3 regions of the Sphingobium sp. B11D3A genome follow, and region 2 is predicted to be linked to each of the others. Evidence: riboswitches for the same ligand, from Rfam matches in the RefSeq annotation. Region 2 holds a riboswitch; each other region holds the start of a gene.
The links. Region 2 has a riboswitch for cyclic di-GMP ahead of M2332_RS04995 (autotransporter domain-containing protein). Riboswitches for the same ligand answer to the same signal wherever they lie in the genome.

Region 1 (7,576 bases), on a different contig from region 2:
TTCTGAAGCCCCGTCAGGGGTAGGCATGACCCGACTAGGGTCATTCCACTGATCCCTCTTAATAGATTTTAAAATCGGGTGAGGAGGAGTGCATTGATTGCACTCACGGGTCAAAGTCTCTTGTCGCTGCCTCTCTGACGACCGCTCCGCAGCGAGGATCAGGGCCGCGCGCTGAGCAATGTCGGTCGGCATAAGCCTGCGACGTTCGACCGCTCCGGCGGCGGCTAGCATTTGCGCGTGTTGTTCCAGCGCTTCTGAGCGGCGCTGATCTTCATCCACCGGCACGGGGGCAAAGAGCCCGATCATTTTCCCGATCCAGGCAGGGAGCTGCGCGCGATAAAGGTTCGAGGTTTGCTCTGAGCGCGCGCCCGTCTCTTGGTCCCGTGTGTAAATGTAGCGTCTGATCCATTCCACGACGCCCAGATCTCGCAACCTCTGAATGCTGTAGTGGACCGCGCGACGACCAAGGCCAGTCCATCGCATCAAAGTCTCATAGGAGGGATTGCACCATCCCTTGCGATAATGAAGCTCGTCGAGCATCCTTATCAGCATATCCCGACATGACCGGGTAAACAGCGTCAAGCGATGTTCTTCTGTCGTAAGCTCGCGACCCGCGCGTGCTTCAGCCGCGAGTTTCCGCCCATGCTCAAACATTCGAAAACAGGCGTGGGTGAGCTGCTTGCGCTGCTCACTCGTAACCGGCCTGACGAATTCGGCCTCGGCAACATCGCCGGTGCGCACACTGCCGCCCCAGACCGGTCGGCGCGTAACGTGCGTGCTGCCATGGGGCCTACGCGAAAGGGGGCGGGAGCCAGCCAGTCTTGAAGCTGTTCTACTAAGCCCGGCAGACATCGGAAGCTGGTGCAATTGAACGCCACATAGCACCGCGAGTGGGAGTACTGGAACGCCTGACGCCCGCTGACGCTGTTGCAGGGCATATGCCGTACTAATGTCGTCGTCGCTGACTCCGGCATTGCGGAGTTCAGCCAGCGCGGCCGAGGGAACGTCGGCTATCCCAATTTGGCTATGAAACATCGTTCGGTCACTCCAAATTTGGAGCCCGTGAGGACGCAAAAAATCGCAGCGCGAATTGCGCTTTGGTGTTGCGAATTGTGGGAGACCCAGCTAACGTCCGGTTGTCACACCTTGGATCGACGCTTCGGTAGCTGGTCCTCCAAAAAGCCCGGCCAATGGCCGGGTTTTTTTATGCCCTCACTTGCCCCCTATCAGTTCAATATGAACGTCGTGAACTCTTGTGGATCGCACAGTCAGCGCCGTTGACGCGTCGGTGATCACAAAGCTCGAAAAATAGATTCGACTGGGACGAACCATGCGCTCCGGACTGGCCGATATTCCACGCCCGAATTTCGTGCTTTCGCCGATGATTCCGGGGAAAGAATCGTGCGATCGGCGATAATGTCGCTCGGGCCCAAGCGTAAAACTACAAAGGCGTTGGGTAAGGTCCGAGCTTTGATGGACGATCATCAATACACCCGAACAATTTGTGCTCGGGTTCCGAATGAGCGAGAGGTGCTGTCGTTCGCAGTATCAGTCAGATGATACCAATTAGAGAGAATGCGCCGAACGTAATTTTGGGTTTCTTCAATGTTGGGGATCTCGCGCTTCTTTCGAACCCGACCTGGCCCAGCATTATAGGCCGCGAGCGCGAGGTGAACCTGACCGAAGCTGTCGAGCTGTTGTTTTAGGTATGCGGCCGCGCCTCGCAGGTTGTCGCGAAGATCGAACCTGTTCACGCCAAGCTGACGAGCGGTGTCAGGCATTAGCTGCCCTAAGCCAAAGGCGCCCTTCTTACTTATGGCCGCATGATTGTACCCGCTCTCTTGAATGATAAGCGCGTCCATTAGGCCAACCGGAAGACCAGACCTACAAGCGATATCATGCACAACCGGATAAATGGACTCGCGCCGCTTTTCTGCTGCTGCGCTGAGCAGTGCGGACTTACGATATGTTGGAGCTGCACAGGACGTTGGACCAACCGGTATTGCAAACTGTTGAGTGAGTGAAGACTTCGTGCCTCGCATCCAGGTGGGAACACGGACAAAGGCTGCTGCTGACGTTGCGGGCGCAGACGGTGCAGGAGGGGGGGCGGTTTCTCCGAAGCTCGACATCATGCCAGCACGGACTTGGTTGGCAGGGGCGTCGGCAACCGCTACGCGTGCCCCAAAGGAGAGCACTGCCACTTGCCTGCTCACATCAGCCCTAACAACTTGAGAGGTGGCTGCCCAGGTAAGGATAGCAAAAGGCAATATGACGAGATCGAAACGCCGTTTCATCTTATTAGCGAAAGGAGATAAGGTTCGAGCGCGCGTTGTTGCTCTGGATTAGCTTGTGATGCTCCCCGAGCAAGCTGAGGATGCGGCTACAGAGCATCGCTACCTCACCGTCATTGAGGTCGGGTATCACGTCAGAATCCGGCTCGAACATTTCTCTCATCAACGTCGAAACAAGACGGCAAACGAGCGTGAGGCGCGGATCATGATAATGTTCAGGGTCGTTGAGGACTTCAACGGCAAGGAACGCTTCGAGACGATCCACTCCGATCGCTCGTCCAACTGCGACGAGGCTCTCGTATCGCGGCCTGAGGTTGCCACCAGGTTCGAGCATGGCCGACAGACTGCTATGGTGCTGACTTACCAACTCGCTGATTTGGCGGAGCGAGATTGAGCGGCGTTCAATCACACGCCCATACAGATTTCGGTACTTCTCGATCATCAGATCGCCTCAACCCAAATGCCACTGCATCCCAGTATTGCAATGTTTGCAAACTGTGCCATGTTGGCACTACTGTTATTGTTGTCACATCGCAACGCATGTTTCATCTGCGAAGGGATGGAAAAGAAGGTGCATCGGCTTGTTTTGATGGTCGAACCGGAGTTGATGGAGCGGTTGAAAGCCTCCATGCTCCGCCGTGAGGTATTCTCGCGTTCCGAAGTCGTGCGCCAATTGATTGATGAAGCACTTACGCGGGAAGAGGCCCCCCCTGCCGCGAAGTAGCCGCTATGGGCTGCAGTCTTCATTGTCCGGAATACCCCTGTTTCGGTGACCCCGCTATCTTCGTGAGACCGGAGGCTTTGCGTCCCGCTGTCGCCAGTGGTTTGCCGTTTCGTTCAGCTCATTGTTCCGAGGATGGGCTGTTCACAATTTCCTAACCACGTTCCTGAGTGATCGGTCAAGGATACACCCGTGGCGGAGAGCTAAATTAACATCTAATTTAGGTTCCAGGGAGCGCGGCACATAGTTTGTGGCTAGAAAACGCGCCAATCTGGCGGGAAAAATAGCCACAGTGGCTAGAAAACGCGCCACAGTGGTGAGGAAATTGGCCGGAATTTGCAATTTTATTGCGCGTCTTTGATCTCTTGATTCCATTTCGAGAGATTTTCGGCGACAATATCGGTTTTCGATCTGTCTGACTTCGATTTTCACTTGCCGTCCACGTTCATATTTTCCGATTTTTGATGTGGGGGTGATGAAGCACCTCGCAAACATCGGAGGACTCTATGGGCAAGACCATGTCCCTGCGCTTTGCGCGGGACCATGAACGTGCACTCAACGCGGCCGTCATGGCCGTGCTGCTGCTTGTGGCACTATTTTATCTAATCAATCCTGCTTTCGCAGGCACCGACACGACGTTCGCGCCGGCATCCACTCTTTTCACCAACATCCTTCAGGGCTCGGGCGGCACGCTGATCGCGATCGTCGCGACGGCAATCGGCCTGGTGAACCTCGCTCGTGGCGGCTTCCAAATGGCATCGGTCGGCGTACCGCTCGGCGTTGGCATCGGCGTGGCCACTGGTCCCGCAATCGTCACCAGCACGATCACCGCGATCATCTGACACTCTTAGCCTGCCGGGCTCCCTTGTAGCTCGGCGGGCAGGCGGGGCGGCTTATGAACCGATACACTATTCCCTCGAAGCTGGATGAGCCTGAGCGCATCGGCCCTTGGACTATCGACGAACTTGTCGTGACCGTGGGGCCGTTCGTGGTGGGCATCATCACGCAGCAATTCATGGTCGGCATCATTGCAGGGGCACTGGGCTGGTATACCTTGCGCAAGGCAAAGGCGGGTCGTGCCGGAGCTTGGCTCCTCAATGCTGCCTACTGGTATCTGCCGAGCGAGGTGTTGAAGCTCAACGCCGTCCCGCCTTCCTACATTCGTTTGATGGCGGGGTAAGGCATGGATCTGGAATATAGCCAGGGGCAGGCTCAACGGGTCTTGCGCCAGCGTAACATGCTCGCGCTAACCTGTGCCGGCCTATCGGTGCTGACGGTCGCATCGCTGCTCGCCGCGTCGGTCAAGGACCGCGAAATCGTTCTGCAGCCAATCGCCGGACGATCAGTCACCATTTCATCGCGCGCGATGGATCGCGATTATCTCGAACTCGTCACGCGCGACACTGCGGTGATGATGTTCAATCGGACGCCGCAGTCGGCGGACTACCGGATGAACCAGGTCCTCAAGATCGCTCATCCTTCCGCCTACGGAAAGCTCAAAGGCGAGCTGATCAAGATTGTCGACGATCAGCGCGGCTCCAGCGTCGCGCAGTTCTTCACGATGGAAAAGCTGACAGTCGATCCCAGGGGTCTGAACTCGACCGTAACTGGAGTCCTTCACACGATGGTCGGACGGGAGGAAGTGTCAGCCGTCCAGCGGACTTTCCAGTTCGATTGGACCTACACGGGCCTTGAGCTGCGCCTCGTCGGCTTTCGCGCCATCCAGTCCGAAAAGCCGGGCACAAACCAGAACAGCAACGCGAGCCAAGAGGTGGCGCCATGACGCGCAAGCCAAACAGGGGATTGGCGCTTGGCCTGAGCGCCATCGCATTGTGCGCTGCATCCCCGGCATGGGCCGATCAGCAATTCACGGTCGAGGATAATGACAGCGTGCGTTGCACGGTTGCTTCGCGCGAACTGACGCGCGTGAGCCTGGTCGACGATGCTTTCGCCAGCGTCTCAAAAACCGAGACGCTCGATCCTCGCGACGATTTTTCCGTGGTCAATGAACCTACGCGCGGGGATATCTACATCTCGGTTCCAGATGGCTTTCGGCCCGGAACCCTGTCCTTCTTCGGCACGAGCAAGAAGGGCTTCGTCTACAAGTTCGCCTGCAAGGTCGAGAAGGTCGAGGCGCAGCAGGTTTTTCTGACCAACACGCGCGCCTTCGCGCCGCCAGCGCCCGACGCGCAAGAGCTGGAGGATGAGGCGCCCGATCCCGATGAAGCGGCCGTTCGGCTCATACAGGGAATGGCCGCGCAACAGGTCATGCCCGGCTATCGTCTGTCTCGGTCCGCCCTTGCGCCGGTCCAGGTCGGCACGCTCACCGTGCAATTGATCGCTGAATATCAGGGTCTCGATCAGACGGGCCGCGTCCTGCGGATCGAAAACAAGGGCAATGAGAGCGTCGTGCTGGATGAAAGCGCCATCGCGCCGGCGGGCGCTCATGCCGTGAGTATTTCCCGCCCGCAGCTCGCCGCCCGCGAGGCGACCGCCGCCTATGTGGTCGTGGCGAACGAACAGCGTCGCTGACGCAAGATCGACCGGAGCAAATTCAATGGCAGGTATGCTGGATTTTCTGAAGCGCCGAGACCATCGGCCCCATGACGGCGCGTCCGGCGATACCATCGCCAGCATCGACATGACGGCCAATGACGACGCGCTGCGTCGTCAACGACTGATCCTTGCCGGGGGTAGCGCCATCGCGATCGCCGCCGCCATGTGGTGGCTGTTCTCAGGACGCACACCGGCCAGTCAGGACCCCAATGCGCAGGACCTCGCTGCGAGCGATGTGCAGATCTCGACCGGGGAACTGGGCGCGCGCAATCTCTCCGAGAAAGAATGGATCGCTATGAGCGAGAACCGCCTGCAAGCGCAGGCGGGGCAACTCGACCGCCTGCAGGGGCAGGGGGATCAGCTCAGCCAGCTTCAGGCACAAGTCGAGGCGCTTCGCGCGCAAAACGCGTCCATGGAGAGCGACGGGCGACAGGTCCTGACCGCTTATGAATCGGAGAACGCGGCTCTGCGTTCACAGCTAAGTGCCGCGCAGACCGCCCCTGGTCCTGCTGCAGGAACCTCCTCGCTCTATGGCCCAGGTGGGCCGCAGCCCTATCAATCGCCGGACGGCCCGGTGCGCCGCCCCGGCGAACTCAAGGTTATCAACTTTGGCGCTTCAGGGGCCCCCTCGGGCGGAACGCCAGCAGCCGGCGCCTCATCGCGGCCCGGCGCCGTGCTGACAGATAGTCCCAACTATCTTCCCGCCAACAGCTTCGCGCGCGCACGGGTGATTGTGGGTGTGGACGCCGCGTCCAATGTCCAGAGCCAAAGCGATCCTCTTCCCGTGGTCTTGCGGATCACCGGGCCAGCTCGCTCGGTGGCCGATGGGCACAAGGTCTTCAAGACCCGCATCGAAGGCTGCCTGGTCAACGGGTCGGCGCGCGGCGATCTGTCCAGCGAGAAAGTCTATGTGAAACTCGCGCGGATGACCTGTCCCGATGCGAAGGGGCGCTACGCGGAATCGGAAGTCAAAGGCTTCATCGCATTCGGCGGCAAGACGGGCGTGCGGGGCAGGGTGGTGAGCCGCGAAGGCAATCTTGCCATGCAGGCTTTTCTTGCCGGTATGGTTGGCGGTGTGGGCCGTGGTTTCTCGATGAACACCAACAGCTATCTCTCCGGCACCAACACCATCGTCGATGGCAAGCGCCAGAAGCTGTCTCCCGGTGACATTGCGCAGGCGGGCCTAGGCGAAGGCATTTCAACCTCGGGCGACCGGGTCTCGAACTATCTGATCGAGCGTGCCGAGCAATATCAGCCGGTCATCGAAATGCCGACCGGCATCGATGTGGAAATCGTCTTTCTTGAAGGCGCCTTCGTGCGGAACTGAGGAATTTGAGCATGAAAATCTGGCAAAAATCCTTGATCGTCGGCGGCATTGTCGGCGGCCTTCTCGGTGGCGGCGCCGTCCTCGCTGCAGGCAGCAGCAACGAGACCGTGGCAGCGCGTCTGAAGGCCCGCCTGCCCAACACGCAAATCTCCTCGGTCGATTGCGGCAAGCTGTCGGGCCTGTGCGAAGTGGTGGCGGGCAAGACCTTGTTCTACACGGACAGCAGCGCGCGCTATCTCGTAGTCGGCCGTGTCTATGACATGGAAGCGCGGCAGGATCTGACCGCCGCGCGTCTCCTCGAGATCAATCCGGAAACGCTCCTGGGCGGCGCCGCGCGCAACGAGCAGCAGAGCGAGGACTTTGCCGGGGCGTCGGCATCGCCTGTGCCAGCAGCAGCGGCGGCGGCAGCAGCGCCAGCGCCTCGCCCTGTGAAGCTCGATGTGTCGAAGCTCGGCACATCGGGCGCGATCGTCTGGGGGAAGGCCAACGCGCCGACCGTGACGATCTTTACAGATTTCCGTTGCGGTTATTGCCGCCAGCTTGCCGCCACGCTGGAGCAAATGAACGTCCGCGTGATGGAACGGCCGATCTCGATCCTTGGCAGTCGCGATCTGGCCAACCGTGTCTATTGCGCCAAGGACAAGGCCCGCGCCGTTCGCGCAGCCTATGCGGGCGAGGCGC
Region 2 (7,576 bases):
GGCGCTGAAGTCGCCCGTGAGGTCAAAGGCACCGCCGGTGACATCCAGCGCACCGTTGAAGAGAGCGCCATTGCCGGTGAAGGCGAGCGCACCTTCGCCCGCCTTGACGAACCTGCCCTGGCCGACCAACGTGCCGGCGAAGACGGTGTCGCTGCTCTGGTCGAGCACGAGCACGCCGCCATCGGTGGAGACAAGGCCAGCTTCTCCGACAGTGAGCGAGCCCAGGGTCGCCTGATAGGTGGAGCCCCCCACGCCCAGCACGCCCCCTTCAACGACATAGGCCTGACCCACACCGAATGCGTCGCTGCTGGCAGCGTTCAGCGTCCCTTCGCGGACCGTCCAGCCGGTCGTCCCTGTCCCCGTGAGCGTCCAGGTGCCGGTCCCTACCTTCACGAACTCATCGAAATCATAATATTGCGTGCCGACCAATCCGGCGTCGAATGACGCATTGATGGCGCCGCCCAGCGCCAGGGTATTGGTGCCGCTCGCGATATCCGCATCCGCGACGAGGCCGATGATGTTGGAGCCGGCATGCAACTCCAGCGTCACGTCCCCGGCGCCCATCAGAATGGCGTGGCCGAAGGAAGGCGAGGCTTCGATGGTACCGGCGTTGATGATCGTGGTCGCCGCGCTGTTGGTGACGATACCGGTTTCACCCAGGATCGACCCGGAATTGGTGATCTGGACCATGCCGCTAAGTGTGTCTGCATCGACAGCCGCGATCCCGCTCAGCGATTGCAGCGTGCCGGTGTTGCTGATGACCACATCGCCAAGCGGCGTGCGCGCCTGAACTGCGCTTCCGGTTCTGCCAGTGACAATGCCGCTGTTGGTGATGGTGATTTTACCAGAGCCGGGCGCATCCTCGTCGAAGCCGGCGACGGCGAGAATGCCGGTGGTGCCCTCCGCAATGCCTGCATTGGTGATGGTGATATTGCCGATCTGCGAGGCGCCCTGAATCGCCGGGCCGTTGGCCGAGATAGCCTCACCCTGCTCCTGATTGTCGACCACCACTTCGCCGTTCGGCGTCCAGCCGACCAGCGCCTGATTGTTCACCGAAGAAACGTAGGCGTTGTTCGTGATTTTCGCCAAACCGTTGTAATTGACGACGCGGATACCCGCCGCCTGAGCCTCCACCTGGCCAGTGTTCGTCACGGTCACCTCGACCGGGTCGGCATCGTTGAAACCGCCGTCGGCGTAAATTCCCCGCTGGGTGAAGTCTGCGGCCCCGATGGTTTGCTGGACCGTGATGGCCCCGCTATTGGTGATGTTCACCGATCCTGCGTTGGTGGTGGCAGAGATGCCATTGGTTTCCACGCCTGAGACCGTCAGCGCGGCGCCATTCTCGATCACGATGTCGCCCGCGATCTGGTTGCGAACCCAGATGCCACCGTTGCCACCCACGCTGTCAACCGTTACGTCCGGGCCCAAGGTCACCGAAATGTCGTTCCGACCCTGGATATTGGAACTGACGTTTACGCCGCCATTATCGGTGGTGCTGATCGTGGAATTGGTGATGAGCAGCGTCGACGTAATGTCGCCAGAGGCTGTATTGTCCCACGTATAATAGCTGACGCCATCGCCCGTGATACTCCACTCATCCTGTGCGCCGTTCACAATGAGGCTGGTATCGCCTCCTTCAATACGAGCCTTAACCGACGAGGGTTCGCAGAAAAACAGGGTCACATTACCCTCAGTCTGGCAAATGCCAGGCTCGGCGTGGGCGGCCGATGCGCCTGCCAACATCCCCGCAATGCCGACGCTGCTGAACAGACCGGCCTTGAGAGCCTGCCCAACGGTGCTGCGCGTTTTGATTGCCTTGCCCTGCATTACGAAATCCCCTCGTGTGGGCCCACCGCCCAGATGATGTGAAGGGCAAACCGCCATGCAGGTGCGGTTCAACGGGATTTGAGACAGGGATCGAAGCGCGACGACAGGGAGCGCAGCCTGAGGTTCAAACGAACCCCATGACCTTCTCACAGCAGGTTACACACGATATCCGAAAATGCTCTGTTTCATCCCCCGGTAGCCCCGCTACCCCATTGGGGCCGGAGGCTTTGCGTCCCGCCGTTACCGACAGTTTGCCCTTGTCGAAGGCGACGAACACCCTTGGGAACGCCCATGGGCGGAGCCGTCATCTTCAGGAGGAATGTTAACGTTAGCTGAGCGGCAGCGCAACAAAAAAGCCCGGCCTCGTCGAGATGATGCGCATGCAGAGCGGGGCCATGCAGCTGATTTGTCGTGTGAAAATCGCCGTCGTCGGTCTGGAGCGAGGCCACAACCGGCCCTGTTAAGCCGATAACCATGATTAACAGATGCGCAAGCAAGACATCGATTGCACTGCAAACCGCTCCTCTAAAATATGGTTGGGGACCACCCGCCCGCGACGTGATCGTTACAGCCGTCGCTGGTCGGGCAACCACGCCGAAAGGCGCCGAACTGCCTCTCGCACTTCGGCTTCCGTGATCGCAAAGCTCAGCCGGATGAACCGATGGCCATTGACCGGATCATGGTCGACCCCCGGCCCCGTGGCGAGCCCAGTCTCAACGAGCAGCTTCTTGCAGAACGCCGGGCTATCATCGGTAAAGTCGCTGACATCCGCATAGATGTAGAAGGCGCCATCCGGCGGCGCGATCCGTCGCAGACCAAGCGCTGGCAGGGCCTCCAGCAGAATGTCCCGGTTACGGGCGTAAGTGGCGCGATGCGCTTCCAGTTCTGACGTGCAGTCCAGCGCCGCCAAAGCGGCATGCTGACTGATCGACGGCGCGGTCAGGAACAGGCTGCCCATATAGGCGCGGGCACGCTCGACCATGGCGCGCGGCACATAGAGCCAGCCGAGCCGCCAGCCGGGCATGCAGTAATATTTCGAAAAACTGCTGACGATCATCGCGTCGGCTGCGAATTCTCCCATCGAGCGGCAAGGCGCGCCATAGCTCAGGCCATGGTAGATTTCGTCCGAGATGATCGCGATGCCGCGCTCTGCGCAGAGCCTGGCAATCGCCTCCAGTTCAGCCGGCGCGATGATCGTTCCGGTGGGGTTGGCCGGGCTGGCGACGATCACACCCTGCGGTGCCGGATCCAGCGCCGCGAGCGCGCGCGCCGTCAGCTGAAAGCGCGCCTGCTCGCCGTATTCGATCTCGACCGGCGTCATGTTGAGCGCGCGCACCGTGTTGCGATAGGCGACATAGCCCGGCCGGGCCATGGCGATCCGATCACCCGCCTTAAACCGGGTGCTCAGCGCAAGGACCAATGCCGGCGAGGCGCCGCAGGTGAGCAGGAACTGATCCGGCTCGGCTGCCATGCCGTACCGCTCCCGATAGAGCTGGACGAGCCGCGCCTGCAGCGCAGGACTCTCCCAATAGCCCATCGGATCGATGCCGAGCGCGTCGCGCGCGGCGTCCAGCGCAGCCTGCGGCGCCCCCGTCGAGGGCTGGCCAAACTCCATATGGAGAACCGAGCGCCCCTCCGCACCCAGGTGATAGGCCAACTTGCTCAATTCTATGGCCTGAAACGGCTCGACTTCCATCAGATCATCCATCGCTCGATACAGCGCCGATAGCGGGCGGGCGCGCAGATGCCAACGATGCAACCCCACCCCGGCCGTCGTTCATCCTCGCGGCGCATCTGCCGTGAAATCAAAAAATTGCGCCAGCGTCGTCGGGCGCTTCGAAGAATGCTTTCGGCAGAAAGAAAACGGCAGGTCGTATTGTCGGCCTGCGCGTGACGCGCATTTTCAGGCAGTCTGTCAAATGGCAGCTCGCAGAAACCTGCATCACGGAAGCAGGGCCTCCGACCCCCTTCAGCGGGACGGCTCCCCGAAGCCAGAACTCCTTACAGCCTGAGCATAAGGTTTGATCGCCAGATACATGAGCGCTGCGCCGCCGGGGGCCATTACGGCGGCGAAGAACGCCATCGAATAGCGCAGCATGCTCTCGTCCTTCAGCAGGAAATCGGTCACCAGCGCAATGAGCAGGGGCCCGAGACCATTGCCGATGACACTGATGGTGAAGAGATACACAGCGCTGATCTGGGCGCGCATCTCGCTGGGCGTCACCATCTGGATCGCCGCATTCTGCGCAGGCGCGCTGGCGAGGCCGATGATCGAGGAGATCATGCCGCAGAAGAAGGCGAGCCAGGGGCTGGGCATGAGCGAGGTGGCGATCGCGAAGGGAGCGGACAGTGCTTGCGAATAGAAGCAGACCCGCGCCATCGCATCGGGATTGCCGCGCTTGCCCATATATTCCGCAAACCAGGTGCCCAGCGTCAACGCAATCGGCGTAGAGATGAGGAGCGACAGCGCCAGCAGCGGCCCGATCTGCGCCGGACCCCAGCCATAGGTGCGCTCATAAAAGGCCGCGCGCCACGTCATGAGGCCCGTCGTCTCGATCGCGCCGATGCCGATGCTGAGGAACAGTGGAAGGAACAATATGCGGTTTGACAGGAGATACGCCCCCACCTCGCGCAGTGGTACGCTGCCCTTGCCGCGGCGATTGCGGCGCACCGGCTCCCGCACGGTGAAGAGAAAGAGCAAGGCGGTTGCCAGCCCCGGCAGGGCGCAGACGAGGAAGACGAGCTGCCACTCGCGCATCTCGCCCAGAACCGGGATGTGGACCGGTCCCATCGCGGCAAAGAACGCCACCAGCAGGCCACCGGCCAACAACGCCGTGGCCTGACCGGCGCTGATGCCGAGCTGATAGACCGCGAAGGCACGCGGCAGCTTTGACCTTGGCACCATGTCCGAGATCATCGACATGGACGAGGGGCCGGCGACGGACTCCGCGCCCCCGACGACGCCGCGCGCGAAAAACAGCCCGCCGAAGCTTCTCGCCATGCCGCAGAGCGCAGTGGCCAGGCTCCACACCGTCAGGCCGGCCGTCAGGATCATCTTGCGGCTGCGCTGATCCGCGACGCGAGCCATCGGCAAGCCCACGACCATATAGGCCGACGAAAAGGCGAAGCCGATGATGAGGCTGATCTGGGTGTCGCTGAGCGCCAGGTCGCGCTTGATCGGCTGGACCAGCAGGTTGATGATGTTCCGGTCGACATTGGAGAGCATGGTCACGAACGCGATCAGCCAGATCGTGTACCAGGCGCGGGCCGGCGACGGCCAATCGTCGCCGGCTCCAGACGCGCCGGCCATTGCCGGCTGCGTCTCACCCGTGGCTTGCGTGCCGACCGGCTCGCTCATCGCTTGAGACGCACCCCGACGCGGAACGCGCGCCCGACCTGATCGAATAGCACCTGATTGGTGATACCCACCGCGCTGGGCGCAATCGGCGGGTCCTTGTCGAACAGGTTTCGAATCGCGATGAAATATTCGAAATCGCTGCGGCCGGCCTTCACGTTCCAGCCCAGCGTGAGGTCCGCATAGAAGCGGGCGGCGACGCGATTGGTGCTGATGCTGTTCGCGAGGCCGACACTGTAGCCCGCATCCTCGGGGCCGACGAACTCGACGAGGAACTTGCCCTCGGGAATGTAGCGGCCATGCGCACTCACGCTGAAAGGCCCGGCCTTGAGGGTCGCCATGCCGTCCAGCACATAGTCCGGCACGCCGGGGGTGTTGCTGGCGCGGAAGCCGGTCTGGCCGGCGCGGTCGACCGAACCGGCGCTGTCGATGATCATGAGGTCGAATGTCTTGGTCGCCAGCAGCCGCAGGTCGAGCGATGCGGCGGCCCCGATGCGGGTGCGATAGCTCGCCTCGATGTCCAGGCCCCGGGTCTTGAAGCCATTCACATTCTGCAGACGGTCGTTTATCAGCGTGACTTCGCCTGCCCCGTTCCGCGTGATCAGCGGGCAGAACTCGGTCGCGTTGTTCACCAGACAGCGCGTCGCGATGGTCGATGAGCCGATCTGCGCGATCGCGTCGTTTACGCGGATATTGTAATAATCGACCGAGAGGTTGAAGCCGCGCAGAAACGACAGGTTGCTCAGCACCACCCCGGCCGTGAAGGTATCGGCCTTCTCCGGGCGCAGCGTGTTGTTGGAACCCGAGACGATTTCGATCAGGCCCTGCTTGCTCGTCACCGGATCGGTGAAGGACGAGAAGCTGCGCGTGACCGAGCCGAACAGCTCGTTCACATTGGGCGCCCGGATATCGCGAGAGAGCGTGCCACGCAGGCGCAGGAAATCGACCGGCTCATAGACGCCGCCGAGCTTCCAGGTGGTGACCGCGCCGCTCGTGCTGTAGTCGGTGCGGCGCGCGGCGCCGTTCAGTTCCAGGCTCTTGCCCAGCGCACTATCCTTGAGGAGCGGCAGGACCGCCTCGACGAACGCTTCCTTCACCTCGACCTTGCCGTTGGAAGCAGCGAAGTTGGAGACGTAGAAGGCGCCGGTCGGCGAGAGCGGGTCCGTCGAGCCCTTCACCTCGTCGCGGCGATATTCGGCGCCAGCCGCCAGCGACAGCGGGCCGGCCCACAAGTCGACGAGATCGCCCTGCACGTCCAGCGCGGCAACCTGTTGGGTGATCTTCAGGTCGAGCATCGATGTGCCGGTGACATAGGCCAGCGCCTCCTGACTGAAGCGGCCGGCGCCGATCAGGTTGAGCGGCTGGCAGCCATTGCTCGGGTTGGTGAGCGTCGAGCGGCAGATGGGCGTGCCGCCGGGACCGGTGGTGACATCGGCCGCGAGCAGCAGGCGCGAGCGGATGAGGTTGTTGGTCGCTTCCTGATGATAGGTGCTGCGGCCATATTGATAGTAGGCGTTCCACGTCCAGCCATCGGTGATGGCGCCGGAAAGGCCGCCGACGATACGGAAGGCAGTGCTCTTGGTCGCGCCGCGGGCATTGCCGAGGTCTAGCCCGGCGCGGCCCATGTTGAACTGGGTGATGCCGTTGGCATCCATGACGTCCGTGACCGACCGCGGGAGATACGGATTGTCGCGGCGGACCGGACCGATCAGCGAGCCTGTGCTGTCGCGCAGCTGCGCGCTCACCGAGAACGCGCGGACTTCGCCATAGGATGCTTCCAGCGTGGCCTTGAGCGCGTCGCTGAATTCATACTCGGCATGGCCATAGGTGCTGAAGCGCTCAACCGGCACCTTGAGAAGCAGGCCGGCGAGGAAGGCGTTCTGGCCCTTCCCACTGCCGCCCTGCTGAAAGAGTGAACCCGCGAGCCTGCCGACCTCATAGGGCGCCGTCGTCCCATCCGGCAGAAACTGCAGGCCCTTGAGCGGGCCATTGCTGAGGATGAGGCCGCCGGGGGCTATGGTGGCGGTGTGGACATTGTTGAGAATGCTCAGCGCCGGGGCGCCCGCACCGGCCGCGCCAGCCGGGCGGCCGACGAGCGTCCACTCCTGCGCGCACAGCGAGCGGGCCTGATAGCAGTCCGCCAGGCCATCATTATCTTCATACTCCCCGCCGAACACGACGTGGCCCCGGCCACCGGCGAAGGATGTGCCGCCGGCCGCTGAGAGGAAGATCGTGCGGTCATCGCCGCGCTGCGAAATGCCCGACTGGGCCTCGGCGCGAAGGCCATCGAGCTTGTTGTTGAGGATGAAGTTCACGACGCCCGCAACCGCGTCCGAACCATAGGCCGCCGATGCACCGCCGGTCACGACGTCAACGCGATCGATGAGGATGCCG
Region 3 (7,576 bases), 1.4 Mb from region 2:
CCGTTCGCGTCGGTGACCTCCTCCCTAGTCCCACCTTTCAGTTTGAGCCCGGATACAGGCAATTCGCCCGGATCTCGTCGACCGTTGCCATCGGAATCGAAGAAACTTTCGAACGCCAGATTCCCACCCGATGCCGCCCCGGAGCGCCGCACAGCGTAGCGCCCGCTCAACGGATTGGGGGCCAGACTGAAGCTTAGCTGGATGCCGACGCTCCAGTCCCCTCGGGGTCTGGAATAATCCGCGCTGAAGGTAATATCGGCTATCGGCAAGCGGACACTCAATCCCGCTTCCGCCGTCGTATCCCAGGTCGTTACAAATGATTGTCCGGCCGCGAGCCGCAGGGAGGAGCCTTCTCCCACGCTTCGGTCGACAGCCAGGTTGAAGGATCGGGCCTGAAGAGAGGGCTGCACATCATAGTCAAAGCCGCCCCGAACTTGCCATTCATAGCCCGGATTGAAAGAAGCCGAGACATTTCCGGTCAATCGGTTTTGAGCCCCTGGCCCGGCCACGCGGTTATAATCCCAGCTGGCAGAGACCAGCGCACGGGCAACGGGAAGCGACATGCTCAATGTCCCATAGACGGCGCTCTGTCCGTCCACATAGGCGTCTTGACCGATCCGCAAGGCCACCGGAATGATCGAGCGGTTTCCGGTCTTCAGGCCAAAGTCGAAAGTTGCTTCGGTTCCAGATCGCAGAGCGCGCCCGTCACCACCATGGGGGGCGGCGTCATCGACAAAGCCATTTCGGAATTCAGCGCGTCGTATCGTCGATGCGATCCCGAACGGCTTGCCCGCGATGCCCACGGCAGCAGCATATCCGCTCAGACCGTCTCGCGCTGCATCGCCCTGAACAGCCAAGCCGAATACCGAACCTCGCACGCCGGCCGAGAGGAGGAAGCGCGCGGCATCCTGCGTGGGCGAGTAGCGCGCGAGACCGACCGCGCCTGTCCAGCGCTCGGAAAAGCCGTACAGCACATTCAGCGTACCGACGAGCCGCCCAGCGCCCACGGATGGCTCCTGCGAGCCGTCGAAGCCAATGAGGGTCTTGCCCTGCTCGCCAATGCCGAAGTCGATGATCATTTCTCCGGGAGCGGCCTGTCCGCTGCCGACGGAAATGACCCGGGTGGTCTCAGTGCGGCTGCCATTGGGGCCATAATCCACAATCCGGATGACATTGAGGCCGCGAACCAGCGGGACATCGTCAAATTCGTAGCGTCCTTCGACCGCCGTTGACTGCGCACCGCTCAGAATGTCGTTCACATAGATCTGGACGTCATGCCCACGCGGGAGTTCGCCGCGAATATCGACGCGCTCGAAGATGCTCGCCTGCTCCAAAGGCCGGGTTGAAAACGCAAAGCCGCGCGCGGCAACACTTCTGGGCCCCAGTGAGAGGGCCGGCAGGAATGTGTCGCCCAAGGAAGCACTGGTCGCCTGCAGGGGGCCTAGCAAGCCGCCCTTCGGCTCACGCCGCTCAAGAAGCAACCGCGCCAGAGCTGGCTTCCCATGATCGTCGGACGCGAGATAACCTTGAAATCCGGCGTTCAAGAATGCGGCCGAAGCACGCACATCGAACCGCCTTTGAAAGGGTTGCCCCCGCGTATCGGAACCCAAATCCATGGTTACATCGAAGGCGGGAAAAGACAGCATGCCAGCTGGCGCCGCCACCGAAAGAACCGGCTCCAGGACAGCGCCAGAATGCGCGATGCCCTCTCCCTGCGCCATCCGCTCAGCCCGCATCTGCACGGGCAGCTTTTCTCGAGCCTCGAGATTGAGCTTCAATTCCGACACATCCAATGTCATTCGAACCGGGAGCAGCCGTTCCATCAGGGAAACGGTCAGGTAGATGTCGCCGCTGTCTTGCAGCGCGTCACCCGGCTTCAGAATGATGCGCGCAGTGCCCGCCCGCGCCTCACCCAACGCAATATCAAGGAAGATGGACTGGCGAGCCTGGCCCACCTGCCCCGTCAATCTCCCATCTGCCGGTGAAACCTGAACATCCAGATCGAGAAGGCGCGTCAGCGCGCCGACGGGGATGAGAACGATATCCTCGCCCACCTGAAGTGCGGGAAGCGCATCCGATAAAGATGCCCGGTCAAGGACAACCTCCAGCAGCAAAAGTTGATTATCGTCAGCGGCCAGTTCGCCGTTGTCCGCCCAAAGAGGAGTAGGCTGAGCAGTGGCGATCATGAGCATCAGTCCAATCCACAGGCTACGGCAAGGAGATCTGGCTCTGCGCAAGTATCTTCCCCGGAGCTGTGTCTTGGTCGGTGAACACAACGCTGATTTGCTCGCCTCGCTGCGGATGAGAGCGCAAAGCGATCTTTACCTGTCGCCGCTCTATCTCAGGATAGACACCGATCCCGCGCACGACACCCAACGGCTCGTCCTCGCGGCGCGCCTTCGCCTTCCGGATTTCGATATCGCCGAAAAGGGAATTCGGCCCACGCCTCACCAGGTCAAAAGTGACGACTGGCGTAGGACTTTTAAACTCAGACCCCGACCCAGGGCTCTCCATCGTGAACCGTGTGTTTTCGATCGCGGCCTCAACCTGGGGCGTGCCGATGCGCAGGATCACAGGGATGGAAATCCCAAGAACAGATGCGATGCGGAACGAAACAGCACCGGGCTCAGCATTCGCAGCCTGATCGGCGGTTAGGCCCGTGTCAGGTGGCGGCACCGCCGTCACCGTCAGATGCGTGCGATATTCGCCGGCGGGCCAGTCGCCGGTGCCACCTGCACGAAGACGGATTGTCTGCCCCGTCCCCGGCTTGAGCAGCACGCGCCTGGGCGTCACCAGCATCATGGAACGCGCGGATTGAAGCTTGACACTGAGGTCTCTCACCTCCGGCGCGCCGTCTGCTTCATCCGTTGGGCGGATCTGGCCGGTGGGCAACATGACCTGGTCGACAAAGCTTATGTCATATACCCCTTCGGCAGTGCCCTGGTTGAAGAGGAATATGCTCGCCGTCCGCCCCAGCCTATCAAAGGTGATCCGCTTTGGATTGATGTTGAGGCTGGCGCTCCCGCCGGCCTGCTCTGTCGTCGCAGGCTGGGCAGAAGAGGAAGTGCAAAAAGCGGATGGAAAGGCGCCAGCGACCAACGCGATAGCGATAGCGATGCTCTTGCGTTGGTTCGCAGATCGCGTGACACGCTTCACGACGCCTGGCAGAGTCATCACCGGCGTCTCCAGCTCATTCATATTGCGCCAGGACCAGCAAAGGCCCGCCGTCGGACCCATAGCTGTCGCGTAGCGCTTTCAAAAGAAACGGCGGAACAGACAGAAGCCCATCGCCGCTCAGCCGGCCCATGAGGACATCCTCGAACCCCGAGGGACCGGCTTCAAAGGACGGGAAATTATCATCGCTCAGCGTCGCAATCGGTACCCTGAGCGAACCCCCTGTGCCTGGCTGGACGAATGCTTGTGAGACCAGGAGAGAAAACGTCTGGTTGCTGCCCCCGGCGATTTGAATAGGAGCGGCCATGGAAAGCCCGGCGTTTTGGTCGCTCTCTGTTGACTGCGGCCCTGGCGACAAGATCATGACCCGGAGGCTCGACTGAAGAACCAGCACCGGCTGCAGGACAATGTCCTTCGCCGATTGCCTGATCGAAGCCGGCTCCACGATCGAAACCTGGCCTTTCGCGGTCGCTTCAGCCGCGTTCACCTGTGAGGCTGGAATCGCCGCGCAAAGGCACAGCGCTCCCAGCGCAGGAGCGGTCGCCCGCAACAGGCGCGCTCCCATCCGGATGGATGATGAGACCGTCACGAGACGCTCCTGTCACGGGTCAGTTGTAGGCGACGGTCGCCGTGAAGGTGCCCGAGTAATTGCCAGAGGCCTGCGTATTGGGCAGGGAGAAGCTACCGCCGACGCCGAAGGTCGCGGTGCCAGCTGTGCCGATGGAGCTGGACAATGTGCCTGTTGCGGCACTCGGCGTCAGCGTGACGGTGATCGTGCCGCCGGGCGTACCGGTCATGGAGAAGCTGGCGGGCACCGAAATCGAGAAGGTCTGCCCCCCTTCACCCGAGACCGTATAGGCTGCGCGCGACGTCGTGCCACCTGCGGCAACGGCGTCGCCGGAACCAGACAGGCTGCGGTTGCCCGTCGAGGCATCGACAGTGACCGTGTTGGTCCCTGCTACCGAGGGTTTCACGATAGTGCCGAACGCAAGGTCGCTGGTTTTTGCGATCGAGATCGGCTGAACGATCCGGGCTGTACCCGTGGTCGACACAGATGCTGAGGACTGAGCATGGCCTGCCGCGGGAATAGAGGCCAGGATCGCAATCGTCGCGATAGACTTAAAGTTTGCGGACATGAGGTTGTCTTTCTCTTGTTTGATATACTTATGAATTTAATCGGAAAATATAGACCAAACGCGCCTTACAGGCCCGCGGGCGGCAGCGTTTCGCGGATCTTGGGATTGCAAGCGGCTGCGTCTGGCGAACCAGTCGCAAGCAACTGGATCAAGTGATGATCGGTACGGGTGCTTGCTGGCCGTCGCCAAAGACGGGCCCTTGCCCGACGAGGGCGGAAAGGATCTGGAATGCGCGAGGACGACAGGTCCACAATAGTTCTCCGTTTCGGTAACCCCGCTATCCCTGTGAGGGACCGGAGGCTTTGCGTCCCATCGTCGCCGATGGTTTGCCGTTTCGACCGAGAATCTCGGGCGCTATTAGGTAAATTTTGATTTAACTATTATACGCTCCACAGTCAACGCCTATGTGGTGAACGACCAGATGGAGAATTGTGCGACTACTCCCATGTTGAACCGCCGATCGAGCAGCCCGATTAGGAGAGCGTTTGTTTTCAATGAAATAAACGCGAGGTTTGGATCATCAGAGCCTAAGCAACACGCCAAGAACTTCGCGGACTGAAGCGAACCGACGATGCGGTTAGCTCGCGCCAAACCGAATTCCATGAGGATGTATTTCGTTGCCGTCGCTATGATCCCGACGAATTACACATCCGGGCTAAATGCCAAGGCCCGTCTCGCGAAAAGCGCCGCTTGGGCTCCTCTCCCCTCGCTTCGCTTGTCAGGGCGTGGAGCGCGCGACGCGGCCAAGCGTCGGCCCTCATCGAAGCGCTTCTGCGGTGGGGCGCTGCCTCAGGATGTCGGCGCAATGCCGGAGAGCAACGAAAGGCAGGCTTGAAAAGGTCTTCGTGCTACCGACCCACCGCTATGTCAGAGCAACCGCCTCAACCGGCAGAGCGCACGAAATTCTGGCTGATCTGCTGGCCGGACCGCGCCAGTCTGCGTACCTCGGGCAGCCGGGACGCTTCATATCGCACGAGCGCGGCTTTGGGGTCGGTCCGCAAGGCCACCGGGTCAAGGTAGCACGCGAGGGTGAGAGCATCTTGCGCGGCGGTTGCAAAGCCATTGCCTGTCATCGGCGTGCAGACATGGGCAGCGTCGCCAACCAGACACATGCGGCCGGCGACGAGGCGGTCCGGACAATATTCCACGACCGGTGTGCCGAGCACCGCTTTGCGGGCGATACATTCCAGGATCGCGTCGCGCCAGGGCGATGGCCAGTGCCGGCGCGCCAGTGCGGCCAGCTCGTCGAACAATTCATCCGGCATGTCGCTCGGGCGCAGCGAATGCCGCACCAACGCGCCCTCGACCGCCCCTGTTCTACGCAGGATTGCGTTATGTCCGGCGTCGTACCAGCCCCAGCCGACCCGGCGGTGGCCCCGCTCGGGACTGCCATCGGCGGCTGTCAGCGGAAAGCCGAGAAGCACATAGGGCCCGGACTCGAGAAACTCCAGATTGGGCGGATAGCGGACAGACAGCGCCGACTCTTCGGCAAAGCCGACCCAGGCCAGATACTCCGCGAAGACCGCATCGGGGCGCTCCGGACTGACCTGCCGCCGCACAACGCTCTGATAGCCGTCCGCGCCGACCAGCAGCTTGCCGTCGAACCGCCGACCATCGGCGGTCCTTGCCCAGGCCCGATCCTCCGTCTCTCCCGTCGCTTCCACACGGGCATCCTGCAGGACGACAATGCCGGCCTCGTCCGCCGCTGCGCGCAGACCGCGATAGACCAATTGCCATGCCTGGACGCCCGTGGCGAGCGCGCCCGTAGCGTGAGGGCGCCCGGTCAACTGCTCAAGCAAGCCATAGCCGACCTGCAGCGCGGCCCCGGTGCGGTCGGTATCGGTCGAGCGCTCCAGCAGCGTGATCGAGAAGCCATGTCGCGACAAGGCGAGGCCGGTCATGAGGCCAGCGAGCGAGCCGCCGACGATCAGAATGTCGCTCATCCGCTCCGAGGTCGCCGACATCAGCTTTTCGGCGTGACCCAGACCTCGACAGGCGCAACGAACTTGCCGGGCGCCGGTTTGCCGACCTGCACGCGATCGATCGTCACCAGCTCGCCGCTCTCCAGATTAAAGCTGGCCCAGGGCTTGGGCATGCGACCGAAGGTCATTTTCTGAACGGGCTGGCCGGTGGCCGAATTCATAATGGTTGCGATGACACTCATGGCCCAGCCGATAGCCACCATGGCGTGCTGCGGTCCAGTGATATTGAAGGCCGGACATGGTGGTGAGAGGTGTCCTCTCGCCCCCACGCCTGCATCACACGAACCTGATCTAGAAATCCGCACGCACCCCAATGCGGAAGTTACGGCCGATCACATCGTACAGCGCCGGGTTGGTCACGCCGAAGCTGGACGGAATGCGATTGGGCGGGTTCTGATCGAGCAGATTGTTGATCGCGCCGAACAGCTGGAACCTGCGCTTGCCGTTCTCGAACACGTTGAGATGCGCGTTCAGATCGACATAGGCGTAGGCCGGAACATGATTGATGTTGATGCTGTTGACAGCAGTTGCGCTGTATCCGGCGTCGCCGGGAGCAATCTTGGTATTGTCGTACTTGCCCGCCGAAATGTAGCGCACCCGCATCGATCCGCCGAGATGCTCATTCTCCCAGCCGAGCGTGGCCGATCCCTCGAAATTGGGCAGGCCCGACTGACCGGAGACCGGGAAGCCATTCTGCCCGGCATAATCGATCGCACGGACGGTATCGACGGTGATGAGATCGAACACGAAGGTGCCGACGGTGCGAAGCGAGATGTCGCCACTGCCGAGCGGTTTGCGGATCAGCGCTTCGACATCGATGCCCCGGGTCTTGATGGTGTTCAGGTTGAGGGCTGCCGATTCGACGCGCGCGAGGGCGTTGGCGCTGTTGCGCGTGATGAGCGCGCAGAATTCCGAAGCGCCGTTCGAACAGCTATCCACGATGACCTGCGCACCAACCGTCGCGATCGCGCCGCTGATCTTGATGTCGAAATAGTCTGCCGACAGGCGCAACCAGCCGAAGTTCAGCACCGCGCCCGCCGTCAAGGTGTTGCCGACCTCGGGCTTCAGGGCAGGATTGCCGCCGCCGAAAATCTGCGTCAGCGAGCTGACCCCGCCATTTTGCGGGTCGGTCAGGAAGGCGAAGGATGCCGAGCGGGGGTTGTTGAGCTCGAAGAAGTTGGGCGCGCGGATATCGCGTGAGCGGGTCGCGCGCAGGCGCAACCAGTTGGTGGGGTCCCACACGCCGCCGGCCTTCCAGCTCCAGACCGAGCCACTGGTCGAGTA

Region 1: it holds a riboswitch for cyclic di-GMP, as region 2 does, so the genes downstream of both, M2332_RS16580 (hypothetical protein) here and M2332_RS04995 (autotransporter domain-containing protein) in region 2, are expected to answer to the same signal.
Region 3: it holds a riboswitch for cyclic di-GMP, as region 2 does, so the genes downstream of both, M2332_RS11895 (DUF4402 domain-containing protein) here and M2332_RS04995 (autotransporter domain-containing protein) in region 2, are expected to answer to the same signal.

The regions. Positions count from the first base shown of each region.
Region 1 is NZ_JAOQOE010000002.1:104,732-112,307, reverse strand. It holds gene M2332_RS16590 (helix-turn-helix domain-containing protein) at 1-741, opposite strand, end outside; gene M2332_RS16585 (lytic transglycosylase domain-containing protein) at 1,485-2,042, opposite strand; gene M2332_RS16580 (hypothetical protein) at 2,299-2,733, opposite strand; gene M2332_RS16575 (hypothetical protein) at 2,752-3,015, shown strand; cyclic di-GMP riboswitch class I at 3,057-3,131, opposite strand; gene M2332_RS16570 (hypothetical protein) at 3,519-3,854, shown strand; gene traL (type IV conjugative transfer system protein TraL) at 3,908-4,192, shown strand; gene M2332_RS16560 (type IV conjugative transfer system protein TraE) at 4,196-4,795, shown strand; gene M2332_RS16555 (type-F conjugative transfer system secretin TraK) at 4,792-5,544, shown strand; gene M2332_RS16550 (TraB/VirB10 family protein) at 5,570-6,895, shown strand; gene M2332_RS16545 (DsbC family protein) at 6,907-7,576, shown strand, end outside.
Region 2 is NZ_JAOQOE010000001.1:1,048,418-1,055,993, forward strand. It holds gene M2332_RS04995 (autotransporter domain-containing protein) at 1-1,827, opposite strand, end outside; cyclic di-GMP riboswitch class I at 2,019-2,093, opposite strand; gene M2332_RS05000 (pyridoxal phosphate-dependent aminotransferase) at 2,393-3,535, opposite strand; gene M2332_RS05005 (MFS transporter) at 3,797-5,185, opposite strand; gene M2332_RS05010 (TonB-dependent receptor plug domain-containing protein) at 5,182-7,576, opposite strand, start outside.
Region 3 is NZ_JAOQOE010000001.1:2,495,271-2,502,846, reverse strand. It holds gene M2332_RS11910 (hypothetical protein) at 1-2,192, opposite strand, end outside; gene M2332_RS11905 (hypothetical protein) at 2,209-3,198, opposite strand; gene M2332_RS11900 (hypothetical protein) at 3,191-3,763, opposite strand; gene M2332_RS11895 (DUF4402 domain-containing protein) at 3,783-4,310, opposite strand; cyclic di-GMP riboswitch class I at 4,575-4,651, opposite strand; gene M2332_RS11890 (FAD-dependent monooxygenase) at 5,192-6,253, opposite strand; gene M2332_RS11885 (hypothetical protein) at 6,274-6,474, opposite strand; gene M2332_RS11880 (TonB-dependent receptor domain-containing protein) at 6,584-7,576, opposite strand, start outside.